Regions from separate parts of the Kitasatospora sp. NPDC059747 genome, predicted to be linked through region 1. Evidence: predicted binding sites of a transcription regulator. Region 1 holds the regulator's gene; each other region holds the start of a gene.
The links. The regulator HrcA, encoded in region 1, represses chaperone genes, less so after heat shock. The targets are predictions, from matches to a motif close to TTNGCACTCNGNNNNNCNGAGTGCNAA.

Region 2: a site for HrcA is predicted at 1,302-1,328, ahead of ACFV4G_RS24515 (FmdB family zinc ribbon protein). Genes of this name have one in related genera too.
Region 3: a site for HrcA is predicted at 7,802-7,828, ahead of groL (chaperonin GroEL). Genes of this name have one in related genera too.

Annotation. Positions count from the first base shown of each region.
Region 1 covers NZ_JBHWGV010000071.1:13,422-23,724, reverse strand. The annotation lists gene ACFV4G_RS27610 (16S rRNA (uracil(1498)-N(3))-methyltransferase) at 1-130, opposite strand, end outside; gene dnaJ (molecular chaperone DnaJ) at 258-1,400, opposite strand; gene hrcA (heat-inducible transcriptional repressor HrcA) at 1,478-2,512, opposite strand; gene htpX (zinc metalloprotease HtpX) at 2,762-3,682, shown strand; gene ACFV4G_RS27590 (hypothetical protein) at 3,719-4,303, shown strand; gene ACFV4G_RS27585 (DUF3097 domain-containing protein) at 4,328-5,161, shown strand; gene ACFV4G_RS27580 (Uma2 family endonuclease) at 5,152-5,688, opposite strand; gene hemW (radical SAM family heme chaperone HemW) at 5,710-6,939, opposite strand; gene ACFV4G_RS27570 (AMP-dependent synthetase/ligase) at 6,998-8,920, opposite strand; gene ACFV4G_RS27565 (ABC transporter ATP-binding protein) at 9,267-10,303, shown strand, end outside.
Region 2 covers NZ_JBHWGV010000058.1:37,855-48,157, forward strand. The annotation lists gene mscL (large conductance mechanosensitive channel protein MscL) at 17-436, opposite strand; gene ACFV4G_RS24510 (hypothetical protein) at 467-739, opposite strand; gene ACFV4G_RS24515 (FmdB family zinc ribbon protein) at 988-1,290, opposite strand; gene ACFV4G_RS24520 (MFS transporter) at 1,404-2,759, opposite strand; gene ACFV4G_RS24525 (potassium/proton antiporter) at 3,062-4,546, opposite strand; gene ACFV4G_RS24530 (penicillin acylase family protein) at 4,908-7,628, shown strand; gene ACFV4G_RS24535 (5-formyltetrahydrofolate cyclo-ligase) at 7,705-8,280, opposite strand; gene ACFV4G_RS24540 (GGDEF domain-containing protein) at 8,374-9,306, shown strand; gene galU (UTP--glucose-1-phosphate uridylyltransferase GalU) at 9,319-10,239, shown strand; gene glp (gephyrin-like molybdotransferase Glp) at 10,265-10,303, shown strand, end outside.
Region 3 covers NZ_JBHWGV010000003.1:4,062-14,364, reverse strand. The annotation lists gene ACFV4G_RS01970 (DNA repair helicase XPB) at 1-139, shown strand, start outside; gene ACFV4G_RS01965 (hypothetical protein) at 146-301, opposite strand; gene ACFV4G_RS01960 (HelD family protein) at 592-2,643, shown strand; gene ACFV4G_RS01955 (copper homeostasis protein CutC) at 2,727-3,413, opposite strand; gene ACFV4G_RS01950 (hypothetical protein) at 3,495-4,472, opposite strand; gene ACFV4G_RS01945 (PadR family transcriptional regulator) at 4,469-4,852, opposite strand; gene ACFV4G_RS01940 (hypothetical protein) at 4,941-5,588, shown strand; gene ACFV4G_RS01935 (hypothetical protein) at 5,585-5,935, opposite strand; gene groL (chaperonin GroEL) at 6,027-7,646, opposite strand; gene ACFV4G_RS01925 (cold-shock protein) at 7,957-8,157, opposite strand; gene ACFV4G_RS01920 (ubiquitin-like small modifier protein 1) at 8,702-8,980, opposite strand; gene thrC (threonine synthase) at 9,004-10,284, opposite strand; SAM riboswitch class I at 10,302-10,303, opposite strand, start outside.

The DNA of each region.
Region 1 (10,303 bases):
CCGCCTCGCCCGCCGTCAGCCGCTTCACCGCGGCCGCGTGGCGCCCCTCCGGCCCGTCCAGCCGCACCACGGCCCCGGGCGCGGCGGCGGCGATCCGCTCGGTCTCTACGACGAACACGGGGGCGGTCATGAGGGGGAACCTTTCCGGGGTGGGACCTGCGGCCCGGGCCGGCAACCACGGCCAGGGCCCGCGACCAGGGGGGACGGAACGCGAAAGGGGTGCCGGGGCGAGGACCCCGGCACCCCTCCGCGGACGGCTAGCGGCCGTTGAACGCGTCCTTCAGACGCGAGAACAGGCCCTGCTGGCCCGGCGCGAACTGGCCGGACGGGCGCTCCTCGCCGCGCAGCACCGCGAGGCGGCGCAGCAGCTCCTCCTGCTCGGGGTCGAGCTTGGTGGGCGTCTGCACCTCGACGTGCACTATCAGGTCGCCCCGGCCGCCCCCGCGCAGGTGGGTGATGCCGCGGCCGTGCAGCGGGATCGACTGGCCGGACTGGGTGCCGGGCCGGATGTCGACCTCCTCCAGCCCGTCCAGGGTCTGCAGCGGCACCTGGGTGCCGAGCGAGGCGGCCGTCATCGGGATGGTGACGGTGCAGTGCAGGTCGTCCCCGCGCCGCTGGAAGACGGTGTGCGTGGTCTCGGCGATCTCGACGTACAGGTCGCCGGCCGGGCCGCCGCCGGGGCCGACCTCGCCCTCGCCGGCCAGCTGGATCCGGGTGCCGTTGTCGACACCGGCCGGGATCTTGACGGTCAGGGTGCGGCGGGCGCGGACCCGGCCGTCGCCGGCGCACTCCGGGCACGGGGTCGGCACGACGGTGCCGAAGCCCTGGCACTGCGGGCAGGGGCGGGAGGTCATGACCTGACCCAGGAAGGACCGGGTGACCTGGGAGACCTCGCCCTTGCCGCGACACATGTCACAGGTCTGCGCGGAGGTGCCGGGCGCGGCGCCCTCCCCGCTGCACGTGGTGCAGGTGACGGCCGTGTCGACCTGGAGCTCCTTGGTGGTGCCGAACGCGGCCTCCTCCAGGGTGATCTCCAGCCGGATCATGGCGTCCTGCCCGCGGCGGGTGCGCGAGCGCGGGCCCCGCTGGCCGGCCGCGGCGCCGAAGAAGGCGTCCATGATGTCGGAGAAGCCGAAACCGGCCGCGCCGGCGCCGAAGCCGCCCGCGCCACCGCCGCCGCCCGGCGAGAGCGGGTCGCCGCCGAGGTCGTAGACCTGCCGCTTCTGCGGGTCGGAGAGCACCTCGTAGGCGGCGTTGATCTCCTTGAACCGCTCCTGCGTCTTCGGGTCCGGGTTGACGTCCGGGTGCAGTTCGCGTGCCAGGCGCCGGAACGCCTTCTTGATCTCGTCCTGCCCCGCATCCCGTCGGACGCCGAGTACCGCGTAGTAGTCCGTGGCCACCTAATGCTCCGCTTGTTCCGCCTGTAGTAGTGCTGCGACAGGGCACCACCGCTGGTCTGTCCAGCGGTGGCTGATTGCTACGACTCGGCCAGGATCTGACCCACGTACCGCGCCACCGCTCGCACCGCCCCCATTGTGCCCGGATAGTCCATCCGGGTCGGACCGATCACACCCAGTTTGGCCACGCTCTCGTCGCCCGAACCGTAGCCGACGGACACCACCGAGGTGGAATTCAGCCCCTCGTAGGCGTTCTCCCGGCCGATCCGGACCGTCATCGCCGCGTCCGTGGTCTCACCCAGGAGGCGGAGCAGGACGACCTGCTCCTCCAGGGCTTCCAGGACCGGCTGGATGGTGAGCGGGAAGTCGTGGCCGAAGCGGGTCAGGTTCGCCGTGCCGGCCAGCATGATCCGCTCCTCGTTCTGCTCGGCGAGCGCCTCGAACAACGTCGCCAGGACCGTGGTGACGGTCGGCCGGTCGACCTGTTCGAACATCGCGGGCAGCTCCTCCAGCGCCGCCGGGACGTCCGGCAGGCGCTGGCCGACGGCCCGCGCGTTGATCCGGGCCCGCAGGTCCGACAAGGCCGTCTCGCCGACGGTGCCCGGGCAGTCCACCATCCGCTGCTCGACCCGGCCGGTGTTGGTGATCAGGACCAGCATCACCTTGGCCGGGGCGAGCGCGACGAGTTCGATGTGCCGCACGGTGGAGCGGCTCAGCGAGGGGTACTGCACGACGGCGACCTGCCGGGTGAGCTGGGCGAGCAGCCGCACGGTGCGTGCGACGGTGTCGTCCAGGTCGACCGCGCCCTCCAGGAAGTGCCGGATCGCGCGCCGCTCGGGCGCGCTCATCGGCTTGACCTCGGCGAGCCGGTCGACGAACAGCCGGTACCCCTTGTCGGTGGGGATGCGCCCGGCGCTGGTGTGCGGCTGGTGGATGTACCCCTCCTCCTCCAGCGCCGCCATGTCGTTGCGGACGGTGGCCGGGGAGACCCCGAGGTTGTGCCGCTCCACCAGGGCCTTCGAGCCGACCGGCTCCTCGGTGCCCACGTAGTCCTGGACGATCGCGCGCAGCACGGCGAGCTTGCGGTCGTCGAGCTGGCGGACCTCACCGGCCATGGGGCACGCACCTCCGTCTTCGCACGTTGTCCGTTGTGACGTATCGAGCTGATGCGGGCCTGGAAGGCCCGGGTTTGGCACTCTGAGCGCACGAGTGCCAGAACCCTACCTGCCAGTGTACGGCCCGGGTCCGACGGCAGGAACGGCGCAGCGGGGGTGATCCTGCCCGCAGTTCCCGGCGCGGGGGTGGTGCCCCGCGGCCGTCCGGGTGGCAGCATCGATAGCGGACGGCGAACGGAGGAGCAAGCGATGTCGAGCTCGGCCCAGCACACCCGATTCGCGCCCGACCGCGGCCTGACCGGCCGGATGGTCGGGACCATGTTCGTGATCGGGCTGTTGTACGTCGGATTCACCGGCCTGCTGATCGTGCTGCTGCGCGGCGCCTGGCCCCTGATCGTGCTGATCTCCGGCGGGCTGTTCGTGGCCCAGTTCTGGTTCAGCGACAAGATCACCGAACGGGCCATGGGCGCCCGCCCGGTGTCCCCCGAGCAGTACCCGCAGCTGCACGGCACCGTCGACCGGCTCTGCGCGCTCGCCGACATGCCCAAGCCCAGGGTGGCGGTCGCCGACAGCGACATGCCGAACGCCTTCGCCACCGGCCGCAACCCGCAGAACGCCGTCGTGTGCGTCACCACCGGCCTGCTGCGCCGGCTGGAGCCCGAGGAGCTGGAGGGCGTCCTCGCGCACGAGCTCTCGCACGTCGCCCACCGGGACGTCGCCGTGATGACGATCGCCGGGTTCCTCGGCGTCCTCGCCGGGGCGATGACCAGGATCGCCATGTACGGCGGGTTCATCGGCGGCGGGCGCAACAACAACGACCAGAACGCGGCGATCGCGGCGCTGATCATCCCGCTGGTGTCGATCGTCGTCTACGCGATCAGCTTCCTGCTCACACGGCTGCTGTCGCGCTACCGCGAGCTCGCCGCCGACCGCGCCGCCGCCCAGCTCACCGGCCGGCCCAGCGCGCTCGCGTCGGCGCTCACCAAGGTCACCGGGCAGATCGCCGCGATCCCGTCCAAGGACCTGCGCCAGGCCCAGCCCTACAACGCCTTCTACTTCGCCCCGGCGCTGAGCGCCAAGGAGACGGCCTCCCAGCTGCTCTCCACCCACCCGACGCTGGAGAAGCGGCTGGAGCAGCTGGCGAAGATCTCCGCCCAGCTGGGCCGCTGAGCCCCGCCGACCCGCCGACCGCCTGAAGGGACCGCCGTGGGAATCCTGGACGCCCTGTTCGGCCGCACCAAGCCCGTCAAGCCCGACCTCGACCAGCTGTTCGGCGTCCCCTCGGCCGCGCTCACCCTGGAGGCCGGCGCCGGGTTCCTGCCCACCGGGCTCGGCTCGGTGTGCTTCGCGGCCGTCGAGGGCGCCGCGTTCGTCCAGGTCGAGCAGCAGGTGCGGGCGCTGCTCGACGCCGACACCGAGCGCGGCGGCGTCCCGGTGGAGGCCTCCAAGGACGGCTACGGCTACTCGTGGCTGCTCGCCCGGCACACCGCGGAGGAACTGCCGGAGCTGGTGAACGACCTGCACGCGGTCAACAGCGAGCTGGAGGCGAACGGCTTCGGGCCGCAGCTGCTCTGCTCGCTGGTGGGCTTCCGGAACGGGGAGGGGCAGTCGCTGGCGCTGGTCTACCTGTACAAGCGCGGCACGTTCTACCCGTTCGCGCCGATGCCCGGCGGCGGGGAGCGGCGCAACAGCCCGCTGGAGCTGCAGATCAACGCGATGCTGGCGAACGACCTGCGGCTGGAGAAGGACCTCGGCCGCTGGTTCCCGGTGTGGGGCGCGCCCGGTCTCTGACGGGCCGTCCGTAGACTCGCCGGCATGCGCAGCCGCCAGTACGGACCCGACCTGACCCCGCCGTGGAAGAAGCAGGCACCCGCCCCGGAGGTGCCCGCCGAGCGGGACCTCGTGGTCGAGGAGGCGGCGACCGGCTTCTGCGGGGCGGTGGTGCGCTGCGAGAAGACGGCGGAGGGGTTCACCGTCACCCTGGAGGACCGTTTCGGCAAGCACCGGGTGTTCCCGATGGTGCCGCGCGGCTTCCTGCTGGAGGGCAGGGTCGTCACCCTGGTCCGCCCGTCCGGCCCGGCCCCCGTCCGCGCCCCGGCCCGCACCGCCTCCGGTTCGGTCGCCGTCCCCGGCGCCCGCGCCCGGGTGGCGCGCGAGTCCCGCATCTACGTCGAGGGCCGGCACGACGCCGAACTGGTCGAGCGGGTCTGGGGCGACGACCTGCGGATCGAGGGCGTCGTGGTCGAGTACCTGGAGGGCGTGGACGACCTGCCCGCGATCGTCGCCGACTTCACCCCGGGCCCCGGCCGCCGCCTCGGCGTCCTGGTCGACCACCTGCTGCCGGGCACCAAGGAGCACCGCATCGCCGCCCGGGTCACCGGCGAGGACGTGCTGGTCGTCGGCCACCCCTACATCGACATCTGGCAGGCGGTGAAGCCGTCTTCGGTCGGCATCCCGGCCTGGCCGACGGTCCCCCGCGGCGAGGTGTGGAAGGAAGGCGTCTGCCGCCGCCTGGGCTGGCCCGTCGACACCCCGGCGGCGTGGAAGCACATCCTGTCGAAGGTGAACTCCTACAAGGACCTGGAGCCCGAACTCCTGGGCAGGGTGGAAGAGTTGATCGACTTCGCGACCCTCCCGGGTCAGGCGTAGGTCTGGAACTCCGAGGTGTCCAGCGTGACGCCCAGCAGATCCACCGGAATGGGCTCGCCGAACTTGGTGGTCCGCTCGGACACGTAGTCCGGCAGACCCGAGGCGCTCGCCCGGGTGGGTTCGGTGAGCAGCACGCAGACGGCCTTGATCGGGTCGACGATCAGGTAGACGGGGATCATGCCCTCGGCGTAGAGCTCGCGCTTGGTCCGGTAGTCGCGGAGCGCACTGGTCTTCGTGACCACCTCCACCGTCGCCACCGGCACAGTCGCTTCGGCAGCCCCTCTCTCGAACACCACGAGATCCGGCCGCAATCGACTGCCGCCACCACCGCAGGAGACATCCTGCCTGGTCCAGCGATGCCACCTCTCGGCGGGGATCTGATGGATCAGGGACTCGACGATGAGATTGGTCGTCAGGTCGGAGCTCAAGGACAGCAAGATCTCCCCGAAGATGAGCTCGGCGCGAACACCTTCCGGGATCTCAAGGCTCTCCAGAACCCCCCACACTCGCGCACTTGGAGTAGTCACGCGAACACCCTAGAGGTCGGCTCAGTCCACCAGGTCACGCACGACCGCGTCCGCCAGGAGACGGCCCTGGAGGGTGAGGGTGGCGCGGCCCCCGGCGTAGGTGTCGGGGGCGAGGAGGCCGCTCGCGAGCGCTTCGGCGGCCGCCTCGCGGGCCGTGTCGGTGAGGAGCGTGAGCGGGATGCCCTCGGCGAGGCGCAGTTCGAGGAGGATGCGCTCGACGCGGCGGTCCTCGTCCGTCAGCACCTCGCGGGCCAGGGCGGGGGTGCGGCCCTCGGCCAGCGCCCGGGCGTAGGCGGCGGGGTGCTTGGCGTTCCACCAGCGGACGCCGCCGACGTGGCTGTGGGCGCCGGGGCCGGCACCCCACCAGTCGGCGCCGGTCCAGTACAGCTCGTTGTGGCGGCAGCGGCCCTCGGGGGTGGTGGCCCAGTTGGAGACCTCGTACCAGTGGTAGCCGGCGGCGGCGAGCGCCCGCTCGGCGATCAGGTAGCGGTCGGCGTGGACGTCGTCGTCGATCATCGGGAGCTCGCCGCGCTTGACGCGGGCGGCGAGGCGGGTGCCTTCCTCGACGATCAGCGAGTAGGCGGACACGTGGTCGGGCCCGGCGCCGATGGCGGCGTCCAGGGAGGCCCGCCAGTCGTCGTCGGACTCGCCGGGGGTGCCGTAGATGAGGTCGAGGTTGACGTGCTCGAAGCCGGCCGCGCGGGCCTCGGCCACGCAGGCCTCGGGGCGGCCCGGGGTGTGGTGGCGGTCGAGCAGCTGCAGCACGTGCGGGCGGGCGCTCTGCATGCCGAAGGAGATCCGGTTGTAGCCGCCCTCGCGCAGTTCGGCGAGGTACGCCGGGCCGACGGACTCCGGGTTGGCCTCGGTGGTCACCTCGGCGCCGTCGGCGAGCCCGAACTCGTCGCGGATCGCGGCGAGCATCCGCACCAGGTCGCGGGCGGGCAGCAGCGTCGGGGTGCCGCCGCCGAGGAAGACCGTCTCCACCGGGAGGTCCGCGTCGCCCAGGACGCGACGGGCGAGCCGGATCTCCGCGATCACGTTGTCGGCGTACGTCTCCTGCGAGGCGACCGCGCCCGAGGAGCGGAGCTCGGTGGCGGTGTACGTGTTGAAGTCGCAGTAGCCGCAGCGGCTGGCGCAGTACGGCACGTGCAGGTAGAAGCCGAACGGCCGGGTGCCGAGCCCGTCGAGGGCGTGCGCGGGCAGGGAACCGTCGGACGGCACCGGATCGCCGTCGGGGAGTGCGGAGGGCATGACCCCATTGTCCCGTACGGCCGGGGCGAACCCGCGGGCCGTACGGGACGGGGGCGGCTCAGGCCTCGTTGGCCCCCGCGTACATCGCGGTCACGGCGTCCGCGTAGGTCCGCTCGACCACCGGGCGCTTGATCTTCAGGCTCGGGGTGAGCTCGCCGTGCTCGATGTCGAGGTCGCGCGGCAGCAGGTGGAACTTCTTGATCGTCTGCCAGCGCTGGAGGTCGCCGTTGAGCTTCTTCACGAAGCCCTCGATCAGCTCGTGGACCTGCGGGTCGGCGGTCACCTCGGCGTAGGACTTGCCGGCCAGGCCGTGCTCGGCGGCCCACGGCATGATCACGGCCTCGTCCAGGCCGATCAGCGCGGTGCAGAAGTTGCGGCCGTTGCCGATCACCAGGATGTTGCTGACGAACGGGCACACCGCCTTGAACTTGCCCTCGACCTCGCTCGGCGCGACGTACTTGCCGCCGGAGGTCTTGAACAGGTCCTTCTTGCGGTCGGTGATCCGCAGGAAGCCGTCGGCGGTGAGCTCGCCGATGTCCTCGGTGTGGAACCAGCCGTCCGGCTCCAGCACCTCGGCGGTCTTCTCCGGCAGGTTGTGGTAGCCGCGCATGACGCCCGGGCCGCGCAGCAGGATCTCGCCGTCCTCGGCGATCCGCACCTCGGTGCCCGGCAGGGCGCGGCCGACCGTGCCGATCCGCACGTCCTCCTTGCGGTTGACGCAGGAGCCGGCGCTGGTCTCGCTCAGGCCGTAGCCCTCCAGGATCGGCACGCCGGCGCCGAGGAAGAAGTAGCCGATCTCGGGGGCCAGCGCCGCGCTGCCGGAGACCGCGCCGCGCAGGCGCCCGCCGAACGCGGCGCGGATCTTCGCGTACACCAACTTGTCGGCGACCGCGTGCTGCGCCCGCAGGGCGAACGGCGCGCCGTCCACCCCGGTGGCGATCCGGTTCTCCTGGACGACCCGGGCGTACTCGCGGGCCACCCCGGCGGCCCAGCGGAAGATCTTGTACTTCGCGCCGCCCTCGGCCCGGGCCCGCCCGGCGATGCCGTTGTAGACCTTCTCGAAGATGCGCGGCGCGGACGCCATGACGGTCGGCCGGATGGCCGGCAGGTTGTGGATGATCCGGTCGACCCGGCCGTCCACCGCCATCACGTGGCCGGTGGCGATCTGGCCCGAGATCAGCGTCTTGCCGAACACATGCGACAGCGGCAGCCACATGAACTGGACGTCGTCCGGGCCGAGCAGCCCGCTCGCCTCCTGGGCGCGCGCCTCGTACGCCCAGCAGTCGTGCACCAGGCGCACGCCCTTGGGGCGACCGGTGGTGCCCGAGGTGTAGATCAGGGTGGCCAGCTGCTCCTTGTCGAGCGCGGCGACGGCCTTCTCGACGGCGTCCGGGTGCTCCTCGAGGTACGCGGCGCCGCGCTCCTCCAGCTCGGCCAGGGTGATGAGGTCGAGCCCGGCCGTCTCGGGCGCCGCGGCGGGGGCGTCGAACAGGATGACGGTGCGCAGTTCGGGCAGTTCCCCGATCTGCTCGACGGCCTTGGCGAGCTGCGCGGCGTTCTCCGCGAACATCGCCCGGCAGCCGGAGTCGGAGAGGATGAAGGCCGTCTCGTCGGCGTTGGTGCTCGGGTAGACGGTCGTGGTGGCCGCGCCCGCGCACATGTTGCCGAGGTCGGCGACGATCCACTCCAGGCGGGTGGAGGAGGCCAGGGCGACCCGGTCCTCGGGCTGGATGCCGAGCGCCATCAGGCCGGCGGCCACCGCCTTGACCCGGGCCGCGGTCTGCGCCCAGGTGAGCGAACGCCACTGCTCGGCGCCGGGGGCGCTGTCCGCGGCCTGCTCGTCGACCGGGGCGGGGTAGCGGTAGGCCTCGGCGTTGGGGGTCGCGGCGACCCGCTCCAGGAACAGGTGGGCGACGGAGGCGGGACGCCCGGCGACGATGTCGGCGCTGCCGGAGTCGATCAGGGACTGCGCGGAACTCAACGAGGACCTCCGGGGGCGGGTGGCCGTCTGAGGGATTTGTCGCGGCTCCCGTGGGGGCGGTCGCCGGTCCCCCGTTACGCGTGCGGTACCGGCGAGTAACAAGGGGGCAATCAGCAGCCTAGGGGGAAACCGGTCATTCCGTAAGGGGGTCTACCCGCCAGGCACCCCGCCACCACCCCGGTGCCCCGCGGACGGCACCCGCGTGAACCCCGCAACCCGGCCCGCCCGGCGGTTCGGCAAAGGACTGGACAAACCTCATGTCCCGGCCGGGGGAATCGTCTGTACGAGTGCACGAAGGAACGAGAATTGGGATGCGAATCCACCCGTCGACGACAAGAGTGTGCAAGTGCTGATCAGACTGCTCAGGGCGTACCTGCGCCCGTACTCCCGACCGATCGCCCTGCTGGTCGTCCTCCAGCTCGTATCGACCCTCGCCGCGCTCTACCTGCCCACTCTCAACGCCGACATCATCGACAGCGGCGTCGTCAAGGGCGACACCGGCTACATCCTCAGGGTCGGCGCCGTCATGATCGGCGTCACCCTCGTCCAGGCCCTGTGCTCGATCGGCGCCGTCTACTACGGCGCGCACACCGCCATGGCCTTCGGACGCGACGTCCGCGCGGCCGTCTTCGACCGCGTCCAGAGCTTCTCCGCCCGCGAGGTCGGCCAGTTCGGCGCCCCCTCCCTGATCACCCGCACCACCAACGACGTCCAGCAGGTCCAGATGCTGGCCCTGATGAGCTTCACCCTCATGGTCGCCGCACCGATCATGTGCGTCGGCGGCATCATCATGGCCCTCAACCAGGACGTCCCGCTGTCCGGCCTGCTGCTCGCCGTCATCCCCCTCCTCGGCACCGTCGTCCTCCTGCTCGTCCGCGCGCTGCGCCCCAAGTTCCGCAGCATGCAGGAGAAGATCGACACGGTGAACCGCGTCCTGCGCGAGCAGATCACCGGCATCCGCGTCATCCGCGCCTTCGTCAAGGACGACCACGAGCAGGCCCGCTTCGGCGAGGCCAACGGCGACCTCACCGACGTCGCGCTCCAGGTCGGCCGGCTGATGTCGTTCATGTTCCCGGCCGTCATGCTCGTCGTGAACGTCTCCAGCGTCGCCGTCCTGTGGTTCGGCGCCCACCGCATCGACAGCGGCGGCATGGAGATCGGCGCCCTGACCGCGTTCCTCTCCTACCTCATGCAGATCCTCATGAGCGTCATGATGGCCACCTTCATGTTCATGATGGTGCCGCGCGCCGAGGTCTGCGCCGAACGCGTCCAGGAGGTCCTCGGCACCTCCTCCAGCGTCGTGCCGCCCGCCGCGCCCGTCACCGAGGTCCTGCGCCGCGGCAACCTCGAACTGCGCGACGTCGACTTCCGCTACCCCGGCGC
Region 2 (10,303 bases), on a different contig from region 1:
ACGGGACGGGCCGCGCTCAGCGCAGCGGGGCGACCAGTGCGTCGCGGATCTCGGTGAGCAGCTGGACCTCCTTGGCCTCGGCCTCCGCCACCTCCTCGGCGAGGGACTTGCGCCGGGCGGCCATGCGGTTCATGGGAATGATCAGGACGAAGTAGACGACGGCGGCGGTGATCAGGAACTGGAGCACGGCGCTGAGCACCGAGCCCCAGAGGATGAGGATCCCGGACACGACCTCGCCGGTGGGGGCCACGTCGCAGGGCCCCTTGAGGCAGGAACTGTAGGACGCGAGGTCCTTCGTCCCGAAGACACCGACGATCGGATTGATGACGCCCTTGACGAAGGCGTTGACGATGTTGGTGAAGGCCGCGCCGATGACGACGGCGACGGCGAGCTCGACGACATTTCCACGCAGCAGGAATTCCTTGAAGCCCTTCATGCCGCCTCGAACGACGAAGTCGTCGGCCGGTTACGGGTGATCATCCGAAGCCCCGGATTGACAACCCGCCTGGCCCAGCGCGCCACCGGACGGCGGTGGCAGCCCGGCCCGCGCGGGCCCGAACGCGAGCGCCGCGGCCACCGCGAGCAGCACCAACGCCGGCACCCCGGCCCGCCGCCGGACGGCGCGCCACCAGCGGTGCCGTCCGCCGGCCCCGCGCCGGATCGGCCGGAAGCTCGGCACGGCCCGTCGGGGCGGAACGGTGGGTGCGGGCAGCGGGACGGCGTGGCTGAGGGCGTTCATCGGGAACCACCTCCGGGGTCGGTCGGTCTCTGGTGACCCCACGATGAGCGTCCGCCGCGAAAGCCGGAAGATGTTATCCGCAGCCTGTGGAAAACCCCGGCCCTGTGGACGATTCCGTACACCCGTACGAGCTGGCCGGGCCCGTGAACGTTGACGCGCCCGGCGATGAGGGAGCTGCCCCGAGAACGGCGGAAGGCCCGCCGCCACCGCGTGGAGCGGGGCAGCGGGCCTTCCGGTGCGTGCTGGGGTCAGCCGGCGGCCGGAGCCGGGGAGGACGAGCCCGAGGTGGACGACGCCGGGGTCGAGGACGACCCGGACGACGAGGACGTCGTCGACGAGCCCGACGACGAGGAGCTCACCGAGCTGCTCGACGAGGAGCGGCTGTCGGTCCGGTAGAAGCCCGAGCCCTTGAAGACCACGCCCACGGCCGAGAAGACCTTGCGCAGCTTCCCCTGGCAGTCGGGGCAGGTGGTCAGCGCGTCGTCGGTGAACTTCTGCACCGCCTCCAGGCCGTTGCCGCACTCGGTGCACTGGTACTGGTACGTGGGCACTTGTCTTCCTCCTGGCACTCGCGCCTGATGAGTGCTAACGATGGTCAATGATGCGGTATTCCGCTGGATGAGTCCAGCGACTCCGGTGTGACATGGGCCCGGTCGGGCCGCCGTCAGCCCTTGGCGGCGCCCACCAGCTGCGGCTCGGCGGCGGCCGGGACGGTGCCGGCGCCGGATCCGGCGACCACCGTGCTCGCCCCGCCCGACGGCGCCAGCAGGTGCCGCAGCGAGACCAGCGCGGCCAGGCCCAGCCCGGCGCCGACGGCCGGCACCAGGAACCCGGCCGACGGCCCGTGGCTGTCGATCAGCCCCCCGGCCACCATCGAGCCGACCGCCAGGCCGAGGCCGATGGCGCCGGTCAGCCAGGTGAAGGCCTCGGTCTTGGCGCCGTCCGCGACCAGCGTCTCGACCAGGGTGTAGCCGCTGATCAGGGTCGGCGCGATGGCCAGGCCGCAGACCAGTCCGGCGATCGAGAGGGTGACCAGGTTGGGCATCGCCCACAGCGTCGAGCAGCCCAGCACCAGCAGGGTGTAGCTGGTGATCATGCGCTGCTGCACCGCGCGCCGCCAGGCGATCACGCCGTAGAGCACGCCGGCCACCATCGAGCCGCCGGCGAAGATGCCGTACACGGTGCCGGCCGCGGCGTGCTGCCCGACCGAGTCGGCGAAGGCGTTGACCGAGACCTGCATGCCGCCGAACACGGCGCCGACGCCGAGGATGGCGCCGGCCAGCAGCCGGACGCCGGGCGAGGCGAGCGCGGAGACGCGCTGCGCCCCGGGCTGCGGCACGATCCGGGCCGGCGCGGTGCGGCGCTGGGCGGCGAAGGCCAGGCCGCCGACGAAGGTGAGCGCGGCCTCCGTGATCAGGCTCGCGGAGGGGCTGACCGAGGTGGCGATCTTGGCGGCCAGGATCGGGCCGACGACGAAGGTGAGCTCGTCCGTGACGGACTCGAACGCGAACGCGGTGCCGACCTTGGCGGCGGAGGAGGCGGAGGCGCCCTCGGCACCGAGCTTGGCCACCCAGCGGGCGCGGACCATCGCGCCGATCTGCGGCACGCTGGCCCCGGCCGGGACGGCGGCCAGGCACAGGCTCCAGGCCGGCGCGTGGCCGTTCGCGAGGACGATCAGCGCGGCGACCGAGGCGGCGTGCACGAAGACGGTCGGGACGAGGACGGTGGCCTGCCCGTACCGGTCGGCGAGCCGGCCGGTCTGCGGGCCGATCAGGGCCTGGGCGACGGCGGCGACCGCCGTGACGGTGCCGGCCGTGCCCCACGAGCCGCCGGTGCCCGTGACGAGCATCAGGATGCCCATGCCGAGCATGGCGTAGGGCAGCCGCGCGACGAACGCGGGTGCCAGGAACGTCCAGGCACCCGGGGTGCGCAGCAGCGCGCCGTACCCGACGCGCGCGGGTGCGGCGTCCGGGGCGGTGGGGGTGTCCGTGGCGTCGTCGACCGTTCGGCGGGCCGTCACGGTCGTCCTTCCTGCTGCCTGGTAGCGCGGCAAGGGCATGGGGTGGCCCCGACGGCGCCGAGAGTCGTCCTCTCGTGCGTCGACCGGGGTAGATACCGGGCCGCTCCGGCGTGGTTGCCGAGAGCCGGGCCGCAGCCGCCGAGCGGTCGCGCCAACTCTGCATCAGGCAGATGCTGGGTTGGTCAAAAAGCGGTGTTCTTCCACCATACAGTTACGCGCGTAGATAGCGCTAGGCCCCAACGGATCCAAGCCGGAACGGGCTTCCAGGCCCCGAAAGGCCCGGTACGCCACTACTGTACGGCTCACTTCCCGTACAGCCACCCCGCGAGCTTGCCGCCCTTGTCCACGGCCCGCAGCCGCTTCTCCGCCGCCTCGCCGACCTCGTCCGTCGTGACGACGAGCAGCTCGTCGCCGCCGCGCAGCACCGTCGCCCGGTCCGGCACGAAGGAGCTCCCCTCCCGGACGACCAGGGTGACCGCCGCCCCCTTGGGCAGCCGCAGCTCGCCGACCTCCACGCCGGACATCCGGGACTCGGGGGAGAGCGCGACGGACAGCAGGTGGCCGTGCAGCTTCTCCAGCGGCGCGGACTCGATGTCGAGGTCCTGGCCCATCGCGCCCTCGCCGATCTTCAGCTGCCTGGCCACCCAGGGCAGGGTCGGGCCCTGGAGCAGGGTGAAGACGACGACCAGGATGAAGACGATGTTGAAGACGTCCTCGGCCTTGTGCGCGCCCGAGACCACCGGGATGGTGGCGAGCACGATGGGCACCGCCCCGCGCAGCCCGGCCCAGCTCAGCAGGGCCTGCTCCTTGCCGGGCACCCGGAACGGCGTCAGCGTGAGCACCACCGACAGCGGCCGCGCGAGGAAGACCAGCACCCCGCCGATGACGAGCGCCGGGATCACCGCGTCGCCCATCGTCTCGGGCGTGCACAGCAGGCCGAGCAGGACGAACATCCCGATCTGCCCGATCCAGGCCAGGCCGTCCGCGAAGCCGCGCACCGCCGGGCCGTGCGGCAGCTTGGCGTTGCCGAGGATCACGGCGCTGATGTAGACGGCGAGGAAGCCGGAGCCGTGCAGCAGCGCGCCGCCCGCGTAGGCGAGCACGGTCAGCGCCATGACGGCGATCGGGTAGAGGCCGGAGGACGGCAGGGCGACGTGCTTGATCCCGAACGCGCCGAGCTTGCCGACCGCGAGGCCGATCACCGCGCCGATCGCGAGCTCGGCGGCGATCGTGCCGAGCAGGACGTACCAGGAGTCCAGCTCGCCGGTGGTGGCGAAGGCGACGACCAGGATGACGACGGGCGCGTCGTTGAAGCCGGACTCGGCCTCCAGCAGGCCGGTGAGCCGGTGCGGCAGCGGGACCATCCGCAGGACGGAGAAGACGGCCGCGGCGTCGGTGGAGGAGACGATCGCGCCGAGCAGCATCGAGGTGCGCCAGTCCAGGCCGACCAGCCAGTGCGCGCCGGCGGCAGTGACGAACACGCTCACCCCGACCCCGACGGTGGCGAGCACGGTGGCCGCCGGCATCACCGGCTTGACCTCTCTCCAGCTGGTCTTCAGGCCGCCCTCGGCGAGGATCACCACGAGGGCCGCGTAGCCGATCACCTGGGTGAGCTCGGCGTTGTTGAAGGTGACGCCGATGCCGTTCTGGCCGAGGGCGACGCCGATCCCGAGGTAGATGAGGAGGCTGGGTAGCCCTGATCGGGTCGATATCCGCACGGCGACCACCGCGACCAGGAGGATCACGGAGAACTCGAGAAGCAGCTGGTTCAGGTGGTCGACGTTCACGCAGGGGCACCTCGTGCAGGCATGGGGGCGGGCGGGGTGTCTCTCGGTGGTGCTGGTGTCTCTCGGTGGTGCTGGTGGTGCTGGTGGTGCTGGAGTCTCTCGGTGATGCAGGTGATGCGGGTAGTGCTGGTGGTACCGGGGTGAGCCGCGGACCCGTTAAGAAGCCGTCAATACTCCTCTTGCGGATCGTTACTCATTCTAACATTTTGCCATATCTTTAGTTGGGCTCCTCACACAGGCCCCGTTCCGGGCCGTCCCCGTGCACGCCGTCCCATGGACTCGGCCTAATGTGGTGCCCTGTCACGGCCGCAGGCCCTGGACACGCCCGCCCGCCCCGAAGTCGAGGACCGCAAGGACCCAGATGCCCCGCTCCAAGAAGTTCCGGCGCGCCCGTCTGATCGTGATCGTGCTGGTCGTGCTGCTGGTGGCCGGCGTCGGCTACGGCGGTTACCGGGGGGTCGCCGCGGTCCGCGCGTCCTTCCCGACGGTCGACGGCACCGTGAAGATCGCGGGCCTGAGCGCGCCGGTCGACGTCAAGCGCGACGCCAACGGCATCCCGCAGATCTACGCCGACACCTCCGAGGACCTCTACCGCGCCCAGGGCTACGTCCAGGCGCAGGACCGCTTCTGGGAGATGGACGTCCGCCGGCACATCACCGCCGGCCGCCTCTCCGAGATGTTCGGCGACTCCCAGGTCGACACCGACTCCTTCATCCGCACCATGGGCTGGCGCCAGGTGGCGCAGAAGGAGTTCGACACCAAGCTCTCGCCGGAGACCAAGAAGTACCTCCAGGCGTACTCGGACGGCGTCAACGCCTGGCTGGCCGAGCACCCGGGCGGGGAGAAGGCCTCGCTGGAGTACGCGATGCTCGGCGCCGTCAACAGCGGCTACAAGCCCGAGCAGTGGAGCCCCGTCGACTCGGTGGCCTGGCTCAAGGCGATGGCCTGGAACCTCTCCGGGAACCTCCAGGAGGAGATCGACCGCTCGCTGCTGTCCCAGGACTTCACCCCGGACAAGATCGCCGAGCTGTACCCGGACTACCCGTACGCCCGCAACGGCACGATCGTGAAGACCGGCACGGTCTCGGGCGACACCTACCGCCCGGCCGACGGCTCCACCGCGCCGGGCGCCGGCAACCCCGCGGCCCCCACCGCGCAGGGCGCGGCCACCACCAAGGCGCTCCTGCAGGGCCTCACCGACCGGGTCGACGCGATGCCGCAGCTGCTCGGCCGCCCGGGCCAGGGCATCGGTTCCAACTCCTGGGTGGTGGCCGGCTCGCACACCACGACCGGCCAGCCGCTGATGGCCAACGACCCGCACCTCGGCCCCGGCCTGCCCTCGGTCTGGTACCAGACGGGCCTGCACTGCCGCACCGTTTCGCCGGCCTGCCAGTTCGACGTCACCGGCTTCACCTTCGCGGGCATGCCCGGCGTGGTGATCGGCCACAACAAGGACGTCGCCTGGGGCTTCACCAACCTGGGCGCCGACGTCACCGACCTGTACCTGGAGAAGGTCACCGGCCCGGACACCTACCAGGTGGACGGCAAGGACGTGAAGTTCGACCTCCGCAAGGAGACCATCAAGGTCGCCGGCGGCGAAGACCGCACCATCACCGTCCGCACCACCCAGACCGGCGCCCCGCTCATCTCCGACCAGAGCACCGAGCAGCAGAACGTCGGCAAGTACGCCCCGAACGGCAGCGCCGCCCCCGACCGCGGCACCGGCGGCTACGGCGTCGCCCTGCAGTGGACGGCGCTGAACCCCGGCAAGACGATGGACGCCGTCTTCGAGCTGGACAAGGCGAAGAACTGGGACGACTTCCGCAACGCCGCCAAGGACTTCGCCGTCCCCGCGCAGAACCTGATCTACGCCGACGCGAAGAACATCGGCTACCAGGCCCCGGGTGACATCCCGGTCCGCGGCAAGGGCGACGGCACGCTCCCGGCCCCGGGCTGGGATTCCGCCTATCAGTGGAAGGGCTCGATCCCCTTCGCCGCCCTGCCGTACAGCTTCAACCCGTCCGCCGGCTACATCGTCACCGCCAACCAGGCCGTGGTCGACCCGACGTACAAGTACGGCCTCACCAAGGACTGGGAGTACGGCACCCGGGCCAAGGAGATCACCGACCAGATCGACGGCCTGCTCAAGAACAACGGCAAGATCTCGCCGGACGACATGCAGACCCTGCAGCTGGACAACACCAGCGTCATGGCCAAGACGCTCGTCCCGCTGCTGCTCAAGCAGCAGATCGACGACCCGTACGTGCGCGAGGCCCAGGACCTCCTGAAGGACTGGAACTACCACCAGGACGCCGACTCGGCCGCCGCCGCGTACTACAACGCGGTCTGGCGCCAGCTGCTCACCCTCGCGTTCGGCCAGAAGTTCCCGGCCGACATCCGCGCCAAGGGCAACTGCCTGCTGGTCCGCCAGCAGGACGACCCGACCAAGCCGGACAGCTCCAGCAAGATCGTCACCGAGTGCGGCACCCGCGACCCGGACAAGGCCCAGCCCGACGGCGGCGACCGCTGGACCGAGGTCGTGCGCCAGCAGCTGAGCAAGCCCGACAGCACCTGGTGGACGTACATCGACTCGCAGCACAAGGAGCAGAAGGGCCTGGACAACCTGCTCCAGGAGGCGATGAAGAACGCCCGCCAGGAGCTGACCTCGCTGCTCAGCAAGGACGTCTCCAGCTGGAGCTGGGGCCGCCTGCACAAGCTGACGCTGCGCGAGCAGACCCTCGGCACCGACGACTCGTCGATCGCCTCCGGCGTCGTCCACAAGCTGCTCAACCGCGGCCCGTACCGCCTCTCCGGCAGCTCGGCGGCGGTCGACGCAGCGGGCTGGAACGCGGCGGCCGGCTACCAGGTGGACTGGATCCCGTCGATGCGCATGGTCGTCGACCTGAGCGACTTCGACTCCTCGCGCTGGGTCAACGTCGGCGGCGCCTCCGGCCACGCCTTCCACGAGAACTACAACGACCAGACCGACCTCTGGCTCAAGGGCAAGCTGCTGACCTGGGCCTACACGCCGGACGCGGTCGAGAAGGCGACCAAGCACAAACTGGTCCTGACCAACGGCTGACGCCCGGAGCACCGGTGGCCCCGCTCGAACGCGAGCGGGGCCACCGCCGTCTCCGGGCCCGCCGCGCGGTCCGGGATCACCCGAGCGGGTGGCGCCCCGACGGCGTGACCGCCACGTCCACCGGACGGTCGTGCGGCTCGGCCGGCACCTCTGCCAGCAGCTCGTGCTCGTACAGCAGCACCGCCAGCACCGGCCGCGCCCCGGCCCGCTCCAGCCGGGCCAGCACCCGGTCGTAGCTGCCGCCGCCACGGCCCAGCCGCAGCCCGCGCCGGTCCACCGCCAACCCCGGCAGCAGCACCACCGACGCCCCCACGACGGCCTCCGGCCCCAGCCGCGGCCCGACCGGCTCCAGCAGCCCGCGCCCGGCCGGGGCCAGCGCGTCCACGCCCTCGTACACCGCCCAGTCCAGGTCGTTGTCGGCCAGCAGGACGGGCAGCAGCACCCGCACGCCCCGCGCCCGCAGTCCGTCCAGCAGCGGCCCCGTCCCCGGCTCGGCGCCGACCGAGACGTACGCGGCGACCGTGGCCCCCGGCGCGGCCAGCCCCCCGGCGTGCACGGCCAGCGCGTGCGCCGCCTCCGTGCGCTGTTCCCCGGTGAGTGCCCGGCGATCGGCCAGCAGCCGTGTCCTCAGCCCGCTCTTCTCGTTGTGCATGGGATCTCCCCTGCTCTGCTCCGAGGTCCTCTGAACCCCGCCATGGCCCCCGCCACCGACGGGCCGAGCCTGACACGCGAAAGGGCGCCCCGATTGCCCACCCCGCTGCTGGTCCACGCCCTGGCCGCGCTGAGCGTCCCCGCGCTGGCCGGCACCACCGTGCTCGGCCTGCGGCTGCGCCGGGCGCACGGCGAGGCCGCCGACCGGGAGGCGCTGCTGCACGAGCGGGTCGCCGAGCTGGAGGGCCGCTGCGCCGAACTGGAGCGCACCGCCTCCTGCGACCCGCTCACCGGCGTGTGGAACTACCGGCACCTCCAGCTCACCCTGGACCGCGAGATCGAGCGCGCCCGCCGCGCCGAGCAGTCCGACCAGCACGAGGGGCCGCGCCCGCTGGCCGTGCTGCTCCTGGAGATCGCCGGCTTCGACGCGATCGTCACCGAGCACGGGCGCGCGCGGGCCGGCGCCATACTGCGCGACCTCGCCCAGCGCCTGGCGATGGAGATCCGCCGGTCCGACACCCTCGGCCGCTACAGCGGCGAGGAGTTCCTGGTGATCCTGCCGGACACCGGCGCCGAGGGCGCCGCCCAGGTCGCCGAGCGGCTGGTCTGGTCGGTGCGCCGGCACCTGCTGCTCGACTGGTCCTCCGGCCCCCGCGAGCCCCGCCCGGCGGGCGGAAACGGCCTCACCGCCGCCGTCGGCGTCGCCGTGCTCCCCGAGGACGGCACCCACGCGGCCGTCCTGCTCCGGGCCGCCGACCGGGCGCTCGCCGGGGCCCGCGCGGCGGGCGGCGACTGCTGGCGCGGCAGCCTGCCGGCCGGGCACCGCGCGCCCGTCACTTCCGGTACGGAGGGCGGTCCGACTGCCGAACGTGACCGTTCGGAAAAGCCGGGTAGTCTGTCGCCCTGTGCCGGCGGGGACCCCCTCTCCCAGCCGGTCATTTCCCAGACGCCTGCCACCGCGGCCGGCCCCGGCGACGGGCTTCCCCAGCCGCCCGACCGCGCCCGGACGGCTGAAAACGTGCCTTAGTAAGGTTTGCGCATGACGACGACCAACACTCGAATTCCGGTAACCAAGGCCGTGGTACCCGCGGCCGGACTGGGCACCCGCTTCCTCCCGGCCACCAAGGCCACGCCGAAGGAGATGCTGCCCGTCGTCGACAAGCCGGCCATCCAGTACGTCGTCGAGGAGGCCGCCGCCGCGGGGCTGTCCGACATACTGATGGTCACGGGCCGCAACAAGCGCGCCCTGGAGGACCACTTCGACCGCGCCTACGAGCTGGAGGAGCTCCTCGCCCGCAAGGGTGACGAGGACCGCCTGCGCCGCGTCCGCGAGTCCGTCGAACTGGCGAACATGCACTACGTCCGCCAGGGCGACCCGAAGGGCCTCGGCCACGCCGTCTCGGTCGCCGAGCAGCACGTCGCCGGCCAGCCCTTCGCCGTCCTCCTCGGCGACGACCTGATCGACCCCCGCGACCCGCTGCTGGCCCGCATGATCGAGGTCCAGCAGGAGCTCGGCGGCTCGGTCGTCGCCCTCATGGAGGTCGACCCCTCCCAGATCCACCTGTACGGCTGCGCCGCCGTCAAGGCGAACGGCTTCGGCGAGGACGTCTTCCAGGTGACCGACCTGGTCGAGAAGCCCGACACCGCCGACGCCCCGTCGAACTACGCCGTCATCGGCCGCTACGTCCTCGACCCCTCGGTCTTCGACGTGCTGCGCGAGACCCCGCCCGGCCGCGGCGGCGAGATCCAGCTCACCGACGCCCTGCGCGAGCTGACCACCCGCGACGCGGAGTCCGGCGGCCAGGTGCACGGCGTGCTCTTCAAGGGCCGCCGCTACGACACCGGCGACCGCGCCGACTACCTGCGCGCTATCGTCCGACTGGCCTCCGAGCGCGAGGACCTGGGCCCGGAGTTCCGCTCCTGGCTGCGGGAGTTCGTCGCCACCGAGCTGCAGGACTGACACACCGACCGAGAGCGAGCCGCCGATGACCGGGTCCGAGCACAGCCACAGCGCCGCCGCAGCC
Region 3 (10,303 bases), on a different contig from region 1:
GGCGGACGGCCACGCGGCGCACTTCTACTCGGTGGTCGCCCGGGACACCGTGGACCAGGACTTCGCCGCGCACCGGCAGCGCTTCCTGGCCGAGCAGGGCTACGCCTACCGCATCATCGACGCGGACGACGTGCTCTAGCGGGGTTCAGTACCGGACACCGTCGCGCCCGAGGAAGATCACGCGCGCGGCGGTGTCCAGGGCGATCCCGACGTTGCGGACGGCGGTGGCGAGCGGGTTGCGGTGGCGGCCCGGGAGGGCGGTGGCACCGGCCGGGGCTGTGCTGGGGTTCCGTGTGCTCATGTCTTCAACGGTAGGCACCCGACCGGCCGAAGGCATCACTCCAAAGGCCGCATCCGCCGGGCCGGACCTCGTCCTCCGGGTGTATGCGCACCCCTGAGAGCTGCGGGGCTGGAACCCCGAGACGGACAGGTCTAAGATCGTCCGTCTGCCCCCTCCCGAACCGTGGTACCTGCTGAAGTCCCGCAGGCAGCCGGGGGAGGCGCCGACCGCACGGCAACCGGCCGGCCGTACCCACCGTGAGCTCCATCGATCCGCTGCGCCCGCCACCGGGGCAGCCGGGAAGGTTCGCCGTGCCCGCCACCCCCACCACCGACCCCCTCCAGCGCGAACGCGACCACCTGGCCGCGTCCCGGTCCGCGCTGCGAGCGATGCGCGAGGACGTCCAGTCGCTGGACCTGCGCGACGTGACCGGCACCTGGGTGTCCGCCGCCGTCCTCCAGAACCAGATCGAGGCCAGGATCGCCGCCCTGGCCGACCTCGCCGACACCCCGCTGTTCTTCGGCCGCCTCGACTACCTGCACGCGATCAGCGAGGAGCTGTCCGAGGGCGGCGGAGGAGAGAACTTCTACATCGGCCGCCGCCACGTGCACGACGCCGACGGCGACCCGATGGTGATCGACTGGCGCGCGCCGGTCTCCCAGCCGTTCTACCGGGCCAGCCTCACCGAGCCGATGGACGTCGAGCGCCGCCGCCGCTTCGGCTACACCGGCGGCGAGCTCACCGCGTACGAGGACGAGCACCTCACCGACCCCGAGGAGACGGAAACCTCCTCCGCCCTCCTCGCCGCCGAGATCGAGAAGCCCCGCGTCGGCCCGATGCGCGACATCGTCGCCACCATCCAGCCCGAGCAGGACGAGATCGTCCGCTCCGACGTCACGGGCACCATCTGCGTCCAGGGCGCCCCCGGCACCGGGAAGACCGCCGTCGGCCTGCACCGCGTCGCGTACCTGCTGTACGCGCACCGCGAGCGCCTCGCCCGCACCGGCACGCTGGTGATCGGCCCGAACAACGCGTTCCTCTCCTACATCGAGCAGGTCCTGCCCGCCCTCGGGGAGCTCGACGTCGCGCAGGCCACCGTGCAGCAGCTGGTCGGGCACGTCGAGGTCAGGGGCGAGGACACCCCCGAGTCGGCCCGGCTGAAGGGCGACGCCCGGATGGCCGAGGTGCTGCGCCGGGCCGTCCGCTCGGGCATCGCGCTGCCCACCGAGCCTTGCGTGGTGGTCCGCGGCTCCCGCCGCTGGCGCGTCCCCGTCCACGAACTGGCGGAGATCATCGAGGAGTTGAAGGGACGAGACACCCGCTACGGCGCCGCCGGCGAGGCGCTGCCGCAGCGCATCGCGCACACCGTGCTGCTGAAGATGGAGCAGTCCGGCGAGGCCCCGGACGACCGGGTGCAGGACGCGGTGGCCCGCAACTCCGCGGTCAAGGCCGTCGTCAAGCAGTGCTGGCCGCCGGTCGACCCGGCCAAGCTGGTGCTGCGGCTGCTCTCCGACCCGGAGTTCCTGGCCGCGTGCGCCGAGGGCGTGCTCACCGCCGAGGAGCAGCGGGCGGTGCTGTGGCCCAAGCCCGGCCGCTCGGTGAAGACGGCCCGCTGGACGGCGGCGGACGCCGTCCTGGTCGACGAGGCCGGCGACCTGGTCCAGCGCACGCCCTCGCTCGGGCACGTGGTGCTGGACGAGGCCCAGGACCTCTCCCCGATGCAGTACCGCGCGGTCGGCCGCCGCTGCACCACCGGCTCGGCGACCGTCCTCGGCGACCTCGCCCAGGGCACCACCCCGTGGGCCACCGCGAGCTGGCCGGACGCCCTGCACCACCTGGGCAAGCCGGGCGCCCACGTCGAGGAGCTCACCAAGGGCTTCCGGGTGCCGGAAGAGGTCATCGCGTACGCCTCCCGGCTGCTGCCCGCGATCGCCCCCGGCCTGGCCCCGGCGACCTCGGTGCGCGACACCGCGGGGTCGCTGGCGATCCGCCGGGTCGCGGACGGGGAGCTGACGGAGGCGGTGGTCGAGGCCTGCCGGCGGGCCCTGGAGCACGAGGGTTCGACCGGCCTGATCGCCGCCGACGCGCGCGTCCCGCTGTTCGCCGAGGCGCTGGCCGCGGCCGGCCTGCCGCACCTCTCCCCCGGCGCCGAGACCAGCGCCGAGGCCCGGCTGACGCTCGTCCCGGCCTCACTGGCCAAGGGTCTGGAGTACGACTACGTGGTGCTGGACGAGCCGGCCGCCGTGATCGCCGGCGAACCGGACGAGCGCACCGGCCTGCGCCGCCTGTACGTGGCGCTCACCCGCGCCGTCTCGGGCCTGACCGTCCTGCACGCGGAGCCGCTGCCCGAACAGCTCGGATAGCGGCGGAGGGGCCGGCCCGCATCCGGACCGGCCCCTCCCGCGCGCGACGGACACCGGTCGACCGGCTGTCGGCGCTTCCACGCTCAGCCGTCGATCAGGGCCCGCCACTCGGCGACCTTCGCCGCGTCGACCGGCGCCTGCCACCCGCCGGCGCGGACCGCGCCGCCGACGTGGAAGGCGTCGAAGCCGGCCGCCCGCAGCTCCGGCACGTGCTCGGCCCGCAGGCCGCCGCCGATCAGGATCCGCTGCCCGTACCCGGGTTCGGCCTTCCTGGCCAGTTCCGCGAGGAGCACCTCGCGCCCGGCGTCCACGCCGCCCGGCGCGCCCGAGGTGAGGAAGGTGTCCAGTCCGGGCAGCGCGCCGACGGCCGCGCGGACGGCGGCCCGGTCGGCGCTGTGGTCGATCGCCCGGTGGAAGGTCCACCGGCAGCCGGCCACCGCGTCCGCGACCGCCGCGGTGGCGGCGAGGTCGACGGCGCCGTCCGCGTCGAGGAAGCCGAGGACGAACTCCTCGGCCCCCTCGGCGCGGAGCCCGGCGGCGCGGGCGCGCAGCTCGTCCAGGTCGCCCGGCGCGAAGCCGTCCCGGAGGCGGAGCATGACGCGCAGCGGCAGGTCGACGGCGGCCCGGATCCGGGCGAAGTCCTCGACGGACGGGGAGAGTCCGTCGGCGGCCATGTCCGTGACCAGTTCGAGCCGGTCGGCGCCGCCCGACTCGGCGGCCCGGGCGTCCTGGGGGGTCAGCGCGATGACTTCGAAAATTGGTCTAGACATATCCGTAGCCTGCCACATCCGCCCACCCCCGGCGAGCCCGCCGCCCGCTTCCGGTCACCGGCCCCGGCGACCGGCTCGGGGTCACGCCGCGGCGCGCTCCTCGTCGACGTCGCCGCCGCCGGGGCCGCCCGTGCCGCCCCGCCCGATCCTGTGCATCGCCACCGCGGCGATCACCATCAGCCCGATCACCGGCAGCGCGACCGGCAGCAGCCGGGAGAACCCGCCCGACTCGCGCCAGATGTTGAACAGGCTCGCGAACGTCGTCAGCGACAGCACCGCGACGCCCACGGCGGCCGGGAACTCCTTGCCGCGCAGAGCGGTGAAGGTCAGCAGCACCGGCACGAGCAGCAGCACCGCGAACCACTGCGAGTCCAGCGGGAAGGTGGTGTCGTCCCAGCGCTGGAGCCACACCAGCCCGGCGCCACCGACCACCGAGGCCAGCACCACCCCGCGGGTGCGCCAACCCGGCTTCGGCAGCAGGTCCGTCGGCGCCGCGAGCAGCAGGACGGCGGCCAGGGCGGCCGGCAGGGTCGCCATGCCGACGTACCCGGCCCACCACAGGTCGAAGAACACCGGCCCGGTGAACGCCTGCGCCAGGACGGCCAGTCCGAGCACCGCCTGGATCGAGGCGACGACGCGCACGGCCGTCCACCGCCCGAGCAGCGCCGCGATCGCGAGCAGCAGCGCGGTCACCGGCGGCGCGAGGATCGTGGCCCACGTGGTGTACGAGTGGTCCCAGGTGAGCTTGAAGGAGGCCCCGTCCGGGTCGGTGACCCACGGGACCAGCCCCGAACCGGCCAGCGCGCCGGCCACCATCGGCGCGGCGAGCCCGAGCACCCGCCCGAGCATCCCGGAGCCGGTCAGCCCGAGCCGCACCCGCAGCCCGTACGCGGCCAGGTCGAAGACCTCCCGGGCGACGGCCGAGCGGTCGGCCTCGGCCGTGGCGTCGGCGAAGACGGCGGCGATCTCCTCGCCGCGCTCGCGGCGGTACCGGGACGGGTACAGCTGGAGAGCGGCCCGCAGCGCGCCCGAGGGCGCTCCGATCGTGGGTGTGGTCATGCGAAACTCCCCCTCGTCAAGGTCCGCAGCGCGGTCCCGGGCTTCCCCTTCAGCGCCGACCGGACGGTGGCCAGCCGGCGCTCCGCCTCGGCCGCGACCGACCGCAGCCGCTCCGCCTCGGTGGCGAGCGCCGTCCGGCCGGGGCCGGTCAGCGCGTAGGTGCGGCGGGCCCGGCCGTCCACGATCTCCTCGGCGGCGACCTCGATCAGGCCCTGCTGGAGCAGGCGGTCGAGGGCGCCGTAGAGGGTGCCGGTGCGCATCTTGACCCGGCCGTCGGAGATCTCGGAGATCTCCTGGATGAGCGCGTAACCGTGCCTGGGCGCGTCGGCCAGTGCGGTGAGCAGCAGCAGCGTCGGCTCCTGCATCGAGCGTTCTGTCATGCGTCTACATATATCGTCAACCGGCATATAGGTCCAGCACCGGTCCCCCCGGAGAGGCGTCCGTTACACGACCAGCACAATGGCGCCCATGCCGAACACCGAGGACCTGCTCGCCGACTGGACCGCCCTGCTGCACCGCTGCGGCACCACCGTCGACCCCGAGCCGTACGGGCGGGAGCTGCTCCGGCGCTGGGCCGAGCCGCAGCGCAGGTACCACACCGCCGACCACCTGCGCGCGGTCCTGCGGCACGTCGACGGCCTCGCCGCGCACGCCGCCGACCCGGACGCCGTCCGCCTCGCCGCCTGGTTCCACGACGCCGTCTACCGGCCCGACCGCTCCGAGAACGAGGAGCGCAGCGCGGCGCTCGCGGTCCGGGCCCTGACCGCCGCCGGTCTGCCCGCCGCGCGGACGGCCGAGGTCGAGCGCCTCGTCCTGCTCACCGTCACCCACGACCCCGCTCCGGGCGACCGCGACGGCGAGGTGCTGTGCGACGCGGACCTCGCCGTGCTCGGCGGCACCCCCGAGGCGTACGCGGCCTACGCGGACGCCGTCCGCGAGGAGTACGGCTTCGTGCCCGAGCCGGACTTCCGGGCGGGCCGGGCGGCCGTCCTGCGCCGACTCCTCGCCCTGCCCGCGCTCTACCGCACCCCGGCCGCCCACGAGCGCCTCACCGCGCCCGCGCGGGCCAACCTGGCGGCCGAACTCGAACTACTGGAGAACCAGGGCGTGTCCTAGACCAACTTGCCGACCGGCGCGACGGCGGCGCCCTGCTTGCCGCACACCCAGTGCGGGTCCGGCCCCAGCTCCGGCTCCACGCTCAGCGCGTGCGGGTTCCCGTCGGCCGCGCAGGCGGTGCACAGCGGCCAGCGCCCGTACGCCTCCAGCAGCGCGTCCTGGACGTCCTGGGCGACCAGCCCGAGCACGTACTCGGTGCCGTCCGGCCACTGCTCCAGCCACCACCGCCGGTGCGTGACGGCCTGCTCCACGAGCGAGACGACGGCGGCGTCCGCCACGTCCCGCGCGGTGAGGTCGGACAGGATCTGCGCACGGGCCTCGTGCAGGGCGGTCTCGATGTCAGCCATCCGTCGATTCTCCCAAACAACGCCGCGTGGGCGGCCCCCCGAAGGGAACCGCCCACGCGATCGGAACACCGATCCGGTCGTACGACCCGGATCAGAAGTCCATGTCACCGCCCGGCATGCCGCCGGCCGGGGCCGCGGCCTTCTCCGGCTTGTCGGCGATGACGGCCTCGGTGGTCAGGAACAGGGCCGCGATCGAGGCGGCGTTCTGCAGCGCCGAGCGGGTCACCTTGGCCGGGTCGATGATGCCCACGGCGATCAGGTCGACGTACTCGTTGGTGGCGGCGTTCAGGCCGTGACCGGCGGGGAGGTTGCGCACCTTCTCCACCACGACGCCGCCCTCGAGGCCGGCGTTGGTCGCGATCTGCTTGATCGGGGCCTCCAGCGCCACGCGGACGATGTTGGCACCGGTGGCCTCGTCGCCCTCGAGCTCCAGCTTGTCGAACGCGACGGCGGCCTGCAGCAGGGCGACGCCACCACCGGCGACGATGCCCTCCTCGACGGCGGCCTTGGCGTTGCGGACGGCGTCCTCGATGCGGTGCTTGCGCTCCTTGAGCTCCACCTCGGTGGCCGCGCCGGCCTTGATGACGGCCACGCCGCCGGCCAGCTTGGCGAGGCGCTCCTGGAGCTTCTCGCGGTCGTAGTCCGAGTCGCTGTTCTCGATCTCGGCGCGGATCTGGTTCACGCGGCCCGCGACCATCTCGCTCTCGCCGGCACCGTCGACGATCGTGGTCTCGTCCTTGGTGATGACGACCTTGCGGGCGCCGCCCAGGAGGTCCAGACCGGCGTTCTCCAGCTTCAGGCCGACCTCCTCGGAGATCACGGTGCCGCCGGTGAGGGTGGCGATGTCCTGGAGCATGGCCTTGCGGCGGTCGCCGAAGCCCGGGGCCTTGACGGCGACGGACTTGAAGACGCCCTTGATCTTGTTGACGATCAGGGTCGAGAGGGCCTCGCCCTCGACGTCCTCGGCGATGATGACGAGCGGCTTGCCGCTCTGCATGACCTTCTCCAGCAGCGGGAGCAGGTCCTTGATGCCGCCGATCTTGGAGTTGGCGATGAGGATGTACGGGTCCTCGAACGTCGCCTCCATCCGCTCCAGGTCGGTGGCGAAGTAGGCGGAGATGTAGCCCTTGTCGAAGCGCATGCCCTCGGTGAGCTCGAGCTCCAGACCGAAGGTGTTGCTCTCCTCGACGGTGATGACGCCTTCCTTGCCGACCTTGTCCATGGCCTCGGCGATGAGCTCGCCGATCTGGGTGTCGGCGGCCGAGATGGAGGCGGTGGAGGCGATCTGCTCCTTGGTCTCCACGTCGGTGGCCTGGGCCAGGAGCTGGTCCGAGACGGCGGCGACGGCCTTCTCGATGCCGCGCTTCAGGGCCATCGGGTTGGCGCCGGCGGCGACGTTGCGCAGACCCTCGCGAACCAGGGCCTGGGCGAGCACGGTGGCGGTGGTGGTGCCGTCACCCGCGACGTCGTCCGTCTTCTTGGCGACCTCCTTGACGAGCTCCGCGCCGATCTTCTCGTACGGGTCCTCGAGCTCGATCTCCTTGGCGATGGAGACACCGTCGTTGGTGATCGTGGGGGCGCCCCACTTCTTCTCCAGCACGACGTTGCGACCCTTGGGGCCGAGCGTGACCTTCACTGCGTCGGCGAGCTGGTTCATGCCACGCTCAAGGCCGCGGCGAGCTTCCTCATCAAAGGCGATGATCTTGGCCATCTGAAGTGGTCCTCCGGGACACGGTCGACTGCTCGGACCAAGGGGTGCCCGCGACGGACGGCCAAGGTGTGCGGGGGTCTATTCCCCTACCGCTCCCAGGGCCTCACCGACCCGGTCCGCTGTCACTCTCAAGCTGTGAGTGCTAACGCCAATGATTAGCACTCCGGGTGGTCGAGTGCAAGCCCAATCGCCAAGCCGGGAGCCGCCGCGGGAACGCCGACGGGCCCGCACGACGCGTGTCGCGCGGGCCCGTCGAGAAGCGAGTGGTCACCAGCCGTGGGCCGCGCCGAGCTCCTGGAGCCGGAAGGGGTCAGACCGCGCGGACCATGTCCGCCTGCGGGCCCTTCTGTCCCTGGGAGATCTCGAACTCGACCCGCTGGCCCTCCTCGAGGGTGCGGTAGCCGTCCATCTGGATCGCGCTGTAGTGGACGAAGACGTCCGCACCACCGTCGACCGCGATGAAGCCGTAGCCCTTCTCCGCGTTGAACCACTTGACGGTGCCCTGAGCCATTCCGAACTCCCCTAGTGCTGTGCTGGCCCTTCACGGTCCCGCAGGTCGCGGGCCCGGGTTGGTTGTGAAGGCCGGCCCGGGGAACCCCCCCTGGGCGCAGCCGTGCACGCCGCGATCAACCGCCCCGAACGACATCCGTGAGCGGGTGATTGCGTCGACCGCGGCTGAATGTATCCGGATCGACGCCCTCTGCAACAGGGCCCTCCGCGGTGAATTCCGGGTCCGCGTCAAGGGACAGGACGGGCCGAATCGGAAGGAACTCCGCAATTCACGCCGGACATAGCGGACGGATTACACAAATCCCCTGGAGAATTCTGACATCCGCGTGACATGTTTCCCGGACCCGGTCCCCGGGCGGTCTCAACGGACGGACGGCGGAGCGGCGGTTCGCACGGGGAGGGTGAGGGGGACCCTTGTTCCCGGCCGAGCGACACTCTACTCCCACTCGACCGGGAAATATTCCCGCCGAAATGCGAGCGGCCGCCCCCGCGCACGGAATGCGGAATTCCGTGCACGCGGGTGGCCGGTCGGAGCGGGGCGCGGCTCAGCAGCCGCCGGCCACCGCCGGAATGATCGAGACGCTGGCACCGTCCTTGATCTCGGTCGCCAGTCCCTCGGCGAATCGCACGTCGTCGTCGTTCACGTACACGTTCACGAAACGGCGCAGCTTGCCGGTGTCGTCCAGGATGCGCGCGGAGATGCCCGCGTGGTTCTTCTCCAGGTCGGCGATGACGTCGCCCAGGGTCCCGCCGTCGGCGGTGACCTCGGCGGACCCGCCGGTGTAGGTGCGCAGGATGGTGGGGATGCGGACGGTGGCGCTCATGGGTGGCTCTCCTCGTGGGGGAATCAGGCGGACGCGAGGCCGGCGGTGCGGAAGGACTCCAGCGTCGGGCGGATGACCGCGGTCATCCCGGCATCGGCGACGGCGTCCAGGGTCTTGAGGCCGTCACCGGTGTTGATCGCGACGGTCTCCTTGGCCGGATCCAGCTGCCCGGTCTCGACCAGCTTCTTGAGCACGCCGACGGTCACGCCGCCCGCGGTCTCGGCGAAGATGCCCTCGGTGCGGGCCAGCAGCCGGATGGCGGCCACCACCTCGGCGTCGGTGACGTCCTCGACCGCTCCGCCGGTGCGCCGCGCGATGTCCAGCACGTACGGGCCGTCCGCCGGGTTGCCGATCGCCAGCGACTTGGCGATGGTGTCCGGCTTCACCGGCTTGATCACGTCCCGGCCGGCCTTGAACGCCGCGGAGACCGGCGAGCAGCCCTCGGCCTGGGCGCCGAAGATCCGGTACGGCCGGTCCTCGACCAGCCCGAGCTTGATCAGCTCCTGCAGGCCCTTGTCGATCTTCGTGAGCTGCGAGCCCGAGGCGATCGGGATGACGATCTGCTCCGGCAGCCGCCAGCCGAGCTGCTCGCAGATCTCGTACGCGAGCGTCTTGGAGCCCTCGCCGTAGTACGGGCGGAGGTTGACGTTGACGAAGCCCCAGCCCTCGCCGGCCGGGTCGCCGATCAGCTCCGAGCAGAAGCGGTTCACGTCGTCGTAGTTGCCCTCGATGCCGACCAGCTCGCCGCCGTACACACCGGCCATGACGACCTTGCCCTGCTCCAGGTCGTGCGGGATGAACACGCACGAGCGGAACCCGGCCCGGGCCGCCGCCGCACCCACCGCACCGGCCAGGTTGCCGGTCGACGAGCAGGAGAGCGTGGTGTAGCCGAAGGCGCGCGCGGCCTCGATCGCGCAGGCCACCACGCGGTCCTTGAACGAGTGCGTCGGGTTCCCCGAGTCGTCCTTCACGTACAGGTTCGCGGTGAACCCGAGCTCGCGACCGAGGTTGTCCGCCTTGACCAGCGGGGTCCAGCCGGGATTCAGGTTCGGCTTCGAAGCGACGTCCGCGGGCACCGGCAGCAGCGGCGCGTAGCGCCAGATCGACGCGGGCCCGGCCTCGATGCGCTTGCGCAGCTCCTCGGCGGCCTCGCTCCCGAACTCGTACGCGATCTCCAGCGGCCCGAAGCACTCCACACAGGCGAAGCTCGGACCGAGCGGGAAGCGGGTGCCGCACTCCCGACAGGACAGGGCGGTGGCGGGGCCGAGATCCACGGATGCGGGTGCGACTGTGTCGATAGCCATGATGGCGGAGGCCTCTCTC